Regions from separate parts of the Arthrobacter sp. UYCo732 genome, predicted to be linked through region 1. Evidence: riboswitches for the same ligand, from Rfam matches in the RefSeq annotation. Region 1 holds a riboswitch; each other region holds the start of a gene.
The links. A riboswitch is a leader RNA that binds a small molecule or an ion and turns the genes downstream of it on or off. The one in region 1 is predicted to bind thiamine pyrophosphate.

Region 1 (3,250 bases):
CGGTCCTGTTTGGCCCGGGCTTCGGCCTCGGTGGAGCCCACATACGTCACCAATCCGGGCATGATCGCTACCTTCCCCGGATTACGCCCGGCCGCAGCGATCCGCTGTTTCATATCCGCATAGTAGGCCTGGGCGCTGGGAAGATCGTAGGCAACGGCGTAAATCCCTTCCGCGTACCGGGCGGCAAGATCCCGGCCGGCCCCGGAAGCACCGGCCTGGAACAGCACGGGGCGTCCCTGTGGGCCCCGGGGCACGTTTAAGGGCCCCTCCACCCGGAAGTGGTCGCCCTCATGATGCAACGGCCTGACCAGGGCCGGATCGGCATAGAACCGGGCTCTGTCCCGAACCAGCGCATCATCAGCCCATGAGTCCCACAACCCCAGCGCTACCTCAATGAACTCTGCGGCGCGGCCATAGCGCTGCGCGTGGTCGGGCATCGCTTCCAGACCATGATTGCGGGCTTCAGCATCGAACATGGACGTGACCACGTTCGCCCCGATACGTCCGGCACTGATGTGATCCAGGGAGGCGAGCATCCGGGCGGCATGAAAAGGGGAATAAAAGGTGGCCGAGACGGTGCTGATAAGCCCGATGTTTTCCGTTGCCCGGGCCATGGCCGCCAGCGCGGTCAACGGTTCCAGAAACCATCTCGGACCGGCGCCGACGTCACCGGCGGACTGCCCGTCGGCGAAGAACACGGCATCGAAAAGGCCGCGTTCGGCGCTTTGTGCGAGCCGCTCATAGTAACCAATCTCTCCGAGCTGCTCCAGCGGCGATCCGGGCCGCCGCCAGGCAGCACCGTGGTGGCCGGCTCCCAGCAGGAAAGCGTTCAGATGCAGTTGCCGTTTCCCGTTCATCGCGAGGCCGCCTAGTCCATGACCAGTCCGCCGTCGACCACCAGGTTCTGCCCGGTAACCGACCGCGCCCAGGGCGAGGCGAAAAACAAGATGGCATCGGCGAACTCGGCCGGGGTGGTGACCTTACCCAGGGGGGTCGAAGCGGCAATGTAGTCAAAGACCTCCTCCGGCGTTGCGGCGCTGGCATCGGTGGTGCGCAGCAGGCCGCCGGAGACCATGTTCACGGCAATATTGTGCTGCCCCAGATCCTTGGCCATGGTGCGGGTCAATGACAGCAGGGCGGCCTTGGCCGCGGTGTAGTCGTGGTACGGGACCACCGGGTTCTGGAACAGATTGGTCCCGACGTTGATGATGCGCCCAAACCCGTGGCCACGCATCCCCTCCCAAGCCTGCTGGGTCGTGTTCAAAGCCCCCCGGACACTGCCGCCGAATTGTGCCTCAAAATCCGCCCATGAAATATCCCCGGCGCCGGAGCGGGCATCGCCGTTAAACGAGAAATCGGCCAGCGCATTATTGACCACAGTGGTGACGGCGGAACCGAAATGGGCCCGGGCCTGCTCCAGCATCACCGACACCTGACCGGAGTCGGTGACGTCAGCCTGCAGTGCAACAGCGTGCTCAGGGCCATAACCGGCGGCCAGTTCCCCGGCGGCTTCGGCGCTGCGGCGATAATTGATGACCACCCGCGCCCCCCGGGCCGCGAACGCCTGCACAATATTGCTGCCCAGACCGCGGCCACCGCCGGTCACAAGAACGATTTGTTTTGCCAGTTCCATCAGTTTCTTCACCTTCGGATAAGGCGAAAGGATGCGATCCGGGCGCCAGGACCGTGCGAACCGTTGCAGGACATCCCTTCGCTAGTGTCAACTAGATCAGGTTCAACGGGTGTCATCTCAGCCGGGCCAACAAGCCGCCCGGCACCCCGTGTCACTGGGACCGATTATACCCACCCCCGGCCAAACCAGCGCCCTCACCTGCCCGTGCTGCCGCCGTGCCCTGCCCGACCTGATTCCCAAACGGCTGTCGTGCCGGACACCACGGCGCGACCGCCGGGCCTCCCGTACCTGCGGGCACCGGTCTCCCCCGGGTGGACCGGACGGCCCTTAAAACCACCAAAATAGACACCTCCAATGTCCGCATCAACCTACAGCGCCCCCTCAGAGGTGCAACGTTGGTGCGGCAGCGTCGGAACCGTCAGAGCCCGGTACCCCGGGGAAGGCCCCGGGACCGGGTGCTCACCCGGGACAGGAACGGTTGGGTTCCATAACTGGTGAAAATGATGGATCGGACCTGCGCCTGAACCGACCTGCAGTTCCCAGGCATGAAGCAGACTGTCCTGCAGCCACGCTTTGGTCACCGTCAAGGCCTCTGTCCAATCACCAAAGCGCACCTGCAGGGTCGCCATGGCGGAGGACATGGAGCATCCCGTCCCATGAGTATTGGCCGTCTCCACCCGCCGGGCAGTGACCCTCGTAAAACTCCCGGTTCCCGGCCAGCCGTCAGGCAGCATGCGGGGTTGAATGCCGCCGGCTGCCACCGGATCTTCACCGGTCACGGCGTGAGCGGAACGAGCGCCAGCCGGCCCGAACTGGACAAGATGCGGGATCACCTGCGGGACGGTGACGAGGTGGTGGTCTGGAAGCTGGACCAAGCTGGGGGCGCAACACCCGTACCGCTACCTCAGCATAGGAAGCAACGAACTGGTCTGATGAGGACCAAATGCGACGCCACAGACGGCTGAAATGGGTGCGTGGCCCGCGATTTACGTTTCTGCGGGGCACTCTTGCCGGACACCCGCGATGATGATGGCCGCGGCCACGGAAAAGCACTGAGCACTGAGCTGGACCGCCACGTTGCGCTGACAGAACGACGCCAGATATCGCTGCCATTCACAATGCAAAGGAATCGGATGGCGTGTCGTATTTATTTCGAGGCCGCTGACCGGCCGTCTCAGTTCCTTGAAACCGGAACACTCCTGATGGGACAATCCCCCACAGTCGCCCATCACACTGTCAACATTCGGCACAGTGCGCGGATGAATATTCGTGGCGGTGTTCTGTGATCGCTCGGTGTCGCCGCCCAGGCTTTGCGCCGTCTTGAATCCGCCCGTTTCAAGACACAGAGGTTTCGAGACACCGCGTCGGATCAGGAGAAGGAATCGACCGCCCGCACGGGAACCGACTGTGAGAATGTCACTGTCAATTGAGCCTAGTGGGCGGAAACCGCGCCCTGGCCGGGGACCACCCCCAGAGCGTTGACAACCTACCGTGACGCCGTTAGCTTTCCTGTTACGAAGTCGTCTTCGTGATCTCGGATCGGGAGTGCCGTCTTGGCTATTGAACTGTCAAGCCCCGGGTTTGGTGGAGGGTTTGTTAGACCCGTTCCATCGTTTT
Region 2 (3,250 bases), on a different contig from region 1:
CAACCGGCTGCGGGCGCAGTGGGAGGGCATCGAAAGCCAGTCCACGTCCACCAAGATCCTGGCCCCGGAACTTCTCTACGGCGAACCAGATCTCACCATCAAGGTGGTCCGTGACGTCTTCAACGAGGACTTCTCCAAGCTGATCGTCTCCGGTGAGGAAGCCTGGGACACCATCGAGGCCTACGTCACATACGTTGCCCCGGATCTGGTGGGCCGCCTGGAAAAGTGGACCAAGGATCAGGACATCTTCGCCGCGTGGCGGATCGACGAACAGATCCACAAGGCGCTGGAACGCAAGGTCTTCCTGCCCTCCGGCGGCTCGCTGGTCATCGACCGCACCGAAGCCATGACCGTAGTGGACGTCAACACCGGAAAATTCACGGGCAGCGGCGGCAACCTCGAGGAAACTGTCACCAAGAACAACCTCGAAGCGGCCGAAGAAGTGGTCCGGCAGCTCCGGCTTCGCGACATCGGCGGCATCATCGTCATCGACTTCATCGACATGGTCCTTGAGTCCAACCGCGATCTGGTGCTCCGCCGTATGGTGGAATGCCTTGGCCGTGACCGCACCAAGCACCAGGTGGCCGAAGTGACCTCCCTCGGTTTGGTCCAGATGACGCGCAAGCGCATGGGTACCGGGCTCCTGGAAGTCTTCGGCGAGCAGTGCGAAACGTGCGCCGGCCGCGGAATCGTCACCCACGACGACCCCGTGGAGCACCGCCGCGCCAACACCGTCGCCGCGGAGCACCATGTGCAGCGTGTGGACAGCCGACCCGACACCCAGCGGATCGACAGCCAGCGTAGCGACGCCCAGCGCCCGGACGCCCAGCAGGGCGGCCGGACGGACAGGAAGCGCCGCCGCGGCCGCGGCGGCCAACCCCTCGAGATGGCCCCGGCAGCTCCGGTGCAGATCCACACGGTCCACCCGGATCCCAGCGACGCCGAGCGCCACGCCAAGGCGGAGGCCACCAGGGCAGCCCTTGCCAACATTGCAGCCGCCGCCCATGCCGCGCACCTGCACGACGACGAAGTGGCCCACGCCTCAGCAGCCGGGGGTAATGCTTCCGGCGCGGCGGCCCCGGCTCATGCACCGGTAGAACGGTCCGAGACCGACAACGCCGGCCGCCCGGCCGCTGTGCTGACTTTCGGCGGCGAGCAGGTGGTGCTGCCCTTCGTGGAGCACCACGAGGATCAGCCGCAGGCCCCGGCCCTGACACTGGACAGGCTCACGGAGGCCTTCGCCAAGCTTGGCGTGCCGGCACCTGTTGCAGAAGCCATGCCGACGGAGAGCGCTCAGGCCGCGGGCGAGCAGACCCAGAGCCAGCCGGCGGCACGCCAGCCGGCCGCGGCTCCTGTCCGTCAGGCTCCTGCCGCGGTGGAGAAGGACTACTCCGACCACACCGAGCAGACCCGTACCCGCCGCCCGCGGCGCAACCGCAGTGCCAGCCGTGCCCAGGGCGCAGCTAACGCCACCACGGTGGAGCACCACGAAGCGGTGCCGGTTGAGTCCGCAGGCCATACCCATGCCGCTAAGGCTCCGGAGCTCACCCAGGCTCCTGCCGCTGCCAAACCGGCAGACACCAGCGCACCCATCATCCTGGGCGTAGGGGTTCCTGCTTCGGAACTCTGACCTTTCGCAAGGACATCGGCCAGATTGCCCGGACACTTCACTCATCGGTGGAGTGCCCGGGCATTCCGCGTTTGTGGGGTTCATCTAAAACGGTGTCTTATGGGAAACGCTAGTGTTGGGTACTGACACGGGGTGCCGCGCAGAGAGCCGGCTGAGATCCAGACCCGTTGAACCTGTCCGGTTAGCACCGGCGAAGGAATGTCCCCTATGGCTTCAACCCACGTTCTACCTTCCGTATCTGCCGCCACTCCCGAAACGGCGGCAGCATCCGAAACGCCGCCTGCCCTTGCCACGGTGCATCCGGCACGTGGGCCTTCCAATGCGGTGGACGTGCTGCGGCATACTCCGCGGGTGCTGTCCATTGCCGGATCGGATCCGTCCGGTGGCGCGGGCATCCAGGCCGACCTCAAGAGCATTGCCGCCCTGGGCGGTTACGGCATGGCAGCCATCACCGCGTTGACCGTGCAGAACACCCGCGGCGTCCAAGGGGTCCATGTGCCGCCCGCTGGCTTCCTGGCCCAGCAGCTTGATGCCGTCAGCGATGACATTGCCATCGACGCCGTCAAAATCGGCATGCTGGGCAGTGTGGAGGTGATTGACGTGGTCCGCAGCTGGCTGGAGAAGGTGCGCCCCGCCGTCGTGGTTCTGGATCCGGTGATGGTGGCCACGAGTGGGGACCGACTGCTGAAGGAATCGGCGGAGGCTGCCCTGCTGGACCTGCTGCCGCTCGCGGACCTGATCACGCCCAACCTCGCGGAGCTCGCCATCCTGGTGGGGGAGCCGCAGGTGCGGAACTGGCCGGACGCGCTGGAGCAGGGGAAGCGGCTGGCCGCGGCCACGGGCGCCACCATCCTGGTCAAGGGAGGCCATCTCGACGGCGATGCGTGCCCGGATGCCCTGATTAACGCACGCGGACTGCTCACCCGGCCGGTAGTGGAAGTGACTGGAGACAGGATCCCCACCCGCAACAGCCACGGCACCGGCTGCTCACTGTCCTCGGCCATGGCTACGGCGCAGGCCCGGCTGGGTGACTGGGAAGCCTCGCTGCGGCAGGTGAAGCCGTGGCTCCGCGGTGCTCTGCAGGCTTCCGGTCAGCTGGAGGTAGGCGAAGGCAACGGCCCCATCCACCACTTCCACCACCTGGAGCAGGCTCCCGCCCCCGGGGAATTCGCTGCCGCGCTTCGCCGGGCGGCGGCCCCGGACCTGGCAGTCATTTACGGGCTGGAATTCATCCGGGCGCTGGCTGCCGGCACGCTGGCGGAAGAGCAGTTCGCCTACTACCTCGCCCAGGACGCTATCTACCTTAACGGCTACTCACGTGTGCTTGCCCGCGCCAGTGCGCTGGCGCCGACGGAAGCCGCGCAGCTGTTCTGGGCCCGGTCAGCCCAGCAGTGCCTCGAGGTCGAATCGGAACTGCACCGCAACTGGCTCAGTACGCGCACGGTAGAACCCGTCCTTGGCCCGGTCACCAAGTCGTATGTGGACCACCTGTTGGCAACCTCAGCCGCCGGCAGCTACGGAGTGCTGGTTGCAGCTCTCCTGCCTTGCTTCTGGCTGTACGCCGAGGTGGGAGAAACGCTCCACGCCCAGTTCCTGGCGGCCGGGGCACCGCCGGCACAC
Region 3 (3,250 bases), on a different contig from region 1:
AGCCAGTACTGGGCACGGTCTGTGTCGACCTCGATGTATGAGGGCTCTTCGGTGGGGTGGTACTTGCCGATCTCTTCGATGGCACGGCCGTCGCGCTTGGAGCGTGCGTCCATAACGACGATGCGGTAGTACGGTGCGCGCATTTTACCAAAGCGCTTAAGGCGAATCTTTACGGCCACTTTTGTGGTCACTCCTGTTTCAGAAAAGGGTTGAACCGACGTTCTGCACCCGTGGGGCGGGCCGTACTTGAAGGCTCGAAGGACAGGATCCGGACGCGGAGAGAGGGGCCACGCAGATCGAGTACCTGTTTATTGTGCCAGATCAGCGTCAGGATTTCGACTTGACACGTCTGGATGGGGGGAAGAGGACGGACCTGGCAGGCCCCCAGGGGCCTAGGACGCCCAGACATACACCCCGGTGCGCTCGGCGTCGTGAATTCCACTGGCCAGCTCGGCGAGCTGCTGGACATAGTTCCGGGCGTCGGCTGCACCGAATGGCATATCGTCGTGACCGGCCCATTTTTCGGCGACATCATCCAGGACGTTGCCTTCACCCTCAGTTTCATAGGTAAGGAGGTCAGCCAGCGCCCGCACCATCGCCGGCGGCACGCCGAGGAGGGAGTCGCTGGAAACGTCAACCATGGCAAGTTCGTAGCCCTCGCCACCGGCGTGGACCGCAGCCCCGGCGAGATCGCCGAGCTGTTCTATCTCGAAATCACTGACTCCCGGTATCCGCAGTGCGGGTCCCGGCGGCGAGCCGCCGGCATCAAGGACGCCGGCACGCTTCAGCGCGGCGTCGTGGGTAGCTACAAAAATTTCAGTGAAGCCCATGGGCACAGCCCTCATTCCGTCGACGGTGCGGCCCTGGCGGGCAGCTAAGGGTGCCGCCCCGGCCGTTCGAAATCAGCCTAGTGCATCGGGGCCTGCAGCTCCGGCCAGCGCCACTTAGCGGACAGCAACCCGGATATTGTTGCGCCACGGATCCTCGAAGCGCAGTTCGGCACCCGTGTGGTGTGACGCCAGCCCGGCGACCTTCAAGCGGTCAGCGAGGGCTCCGACGTCGTCACCTGAAGGGACTTCGATGAGCACCTCCCCTAGTCCCAGGGTGTCCTTGCGCGGTCCGGCGCCGCGGCTGTTCCATACGTTCATTGCCATGTGGTGGTGATATCCGCCCGCAGAAACGAACAATGCCTGCCCGTGCCAGCCGGCGGTCTTTTCGAAGCCCAGCGTGCCCACATAGAAATCGTGCGCCGACTGGACATCACCCACCTGGAGGTGGACGTGGCCCACACCGGCTTCGGCGGCCTGCTGGCCGTCCATGGATTCCTCGGTCATGTGCTGCTCAAGGTAGCGCTGCGGCGGCAGTGCCAAGCTGTCCATCAGCACATCCTTCCCGTTCCAGGACCAGTTTTCGCGGGGCCTGTCCCAGTACAGTTCGATGCCGTTGCCTTCGGGGTCATTGAAGTAGAAGGCTTCGCTAACGAGGTGGTCGGCGCTGCCGGTGAAGGACCGGGGTTCGTACTGGGCCGCGGTGGCTACCGTGGCAGCAAGCGAAGCCCGGTGGTCAAAGAGCAGCGCCGTATGGAACAGCCCGGCCTCGCCCCTGCGGGGCAGGCTCAAGGACTGGGCGGCCGCAAGATGGACCAGCGGGCGCCGGAGCCGGCCAAGGTAGACGCCGCCGTCCTGTTCGGCGACGACCTCCAGGCCGAGCGCACGCTGGTAGTAGTCGGTCATCAGCTTCATGTCGCCCACCTTGAGCATCACTGTGCCCATGGAGAGGTCGGCAGGAAGGAGATCCCGACTGGTGGCTTCTGCAGTCATTGAACGCTCCCGGTCCGTTGGCCTTCGGGGTCGAAGGTGGCCATGACTCCATTTTACTTGAAGCTTCAATTTAATTCAAGTGGCTGGGCAGACAGGTTGCGACAGCATCCCCGTGACTGCTGTCACAGGCCACCCTCGGCCTGTGGTAGCTTCGACTTGACCACACGGGAGCCCTTGCAGGGGCTGAGATCGGGCTGACGCAGCCTGCGACCGTTGAACCTGTCCGGGTAATGCCGGCGAAGGAAGTGAATATTCATTGAATACACAAGAAACACAGCTGAACCCTGCCCAAAGTGAAGCCGACCAGGATCAAACGGTCCGGCCTGAAACCCAGTCACTGAAGTCCCACTCGCTGGCGTTCATCAATGATGACGCCACCGGGATCCGGGTTCCCGTGACCGAGATCGCGCTGGAACCGTCGCCGAACGGCGAGGCGAACGGGCCTTTCCGGACCTACCGCACGGCCGGTCCGGGCAGCGATCCGGTGGTGGGCCTCAACCCGTTCCGCTCGGAGTGGATCGCCGCCCGCGGCGACACCGAGCCCTACAGCGGCCGGGAACGGAACCTGCTCGACGACGGCAAGTCGGCAGTTCGCCGCGGCGCCGCTTCCGCGGAGTGGAAGGGCGCGCAGCCCGTGCCCCGCCGCGCCGTCGAAGGCAAGACCGTCACGCAGATGCATTACGCACGGCAGGGTGTGGTGACGCCCGAGATGCAGTTCGTTGCCCTCCGCGAGAACTGTGACGTGGAACTGGTCCGCAGCGAAGTCGCTGCCGGCCGCGCCATCATCCCCAATAACATCAACCACCCGGAATCTGAACCGATGATCATCGGCAAGGCCTTCCTGGTGAAGATCAACGCCAATATCGGCAACTCCGCGGTGACCAGCTCCATTGCCGAGGAGGTGGACAAGCTCCAGTGGGCCACCCAGTGGGGCGCGGACACCGTCATGGACCTGTCCACCGGCGATGACATTCACACCACGCGGGAATGGCTAATCCGCAACGCCCCCGTTCCCATCGGCACCGTGCCCATTTACCAGGCTTTGGAGAAGGTCAACGGCGAGGCCAACAAACTGACCTGGGAAATCTTCCGTGACACCGTGGTTGAGCAGTGCGAGCAGGGCGTGGACTACATGACCATCCACGCCGGAGTGCTGCTGCGCTACGTGCCGCTGACGGCCAACCGCGTCACCGGCATCGTCTCCCGCGGCGGCGCAATCATGGCCGGCTGGTGCCTGGCCCACCATCAGGAGAACTTCCTCTACACGCACTTCGACGAGTTGTGCGAGATCTTCGCCAAGTACGACGTCGCATTCTCTTTGGGCGACGGACTGCGCCCGGGAGCGACGGCGGACGCCAATGACGCCGCCCAGTTCGCCGAGCTGGACACTCTGGCGGAGCTCACGCAGCGGGCCTGGGAATTCGATGTCC

Region 2: another riboswitch for thiamine pyrophosphate. It lies ahead of ABIB45_RS02095 (bifunctional hydroxymethylpyrimidine kinase/phosphomethylpyrimidine kinase); the one in region 1 lies ahead of ABIB45_RS18710 (3-oxoacyl-ACP reductase).
Region 3: another riboswitch for thiamine pyrophosphate. It lies ahead of thiC (phosphomethylpyrimidine synthase ThiC); the one in region 1 lies ahead of ABIB45_RS18710 (3-oxoacyl-ACP reductase).

The regions. Positions count from the first base shown of each region.
Region 1 is NZ_JBEPPJ010000020.1:8,467-11,716, forward strand. It holds gene ABIB45_RS18705 (LLM class flavin-dependent oxidoreductase) at 1-857, opposite strand, end outside; gene ABIB45_RS18710 (3-oxoacyl-ACP reductase) at 869-1,633, opposite strand; TPP riboswitch at 1,690-1,792, opposite strand; gene ABIB45_RS18715 (bifunctional hydroxymethylpyrimidine kinase/phosphomethylpyrimidine kinase) at 2,002-2,367, opposite strand; gene ABIB45_RS18720 (recombinase family protein) at 2,290-2,598, shown strand.
Region 2 is NZ_JBEPPJ010000001.1:447,751-451,000, forward strand. It holds gene ABIB45_RS02090 (Rne/Rng family ribonuclease) at 1-1,630, shown strand, start outside; TPP riboswitch at 1,749-1,846, shown strand; gene ABIB45_RS02095 (bifunctional hydroxymethylpyrimidine kinase/phosphomethylpyrimidine kinase) at 1,829-3,250, shown strand, end outside.
Region 3 is NZ_JBEPPJ010000001.1:367,452-370,701, reverse strand. It holds gene rpsP (30S ribosomal protein S16) at 1-179, opposite strand, end outside; gene ABIB45_RS01660 (hypothetical protein) at 393-830, opposite strand; gene ABIB45_RS01655 (VOC family protein) at 945-1,820, opposite strand; TPP riboswitch at 1,975-2,082, shown strand; gene thiC (phosphomethylpyrimidine synthase ThiC) at 2,077-3,250, shown strand, end outside.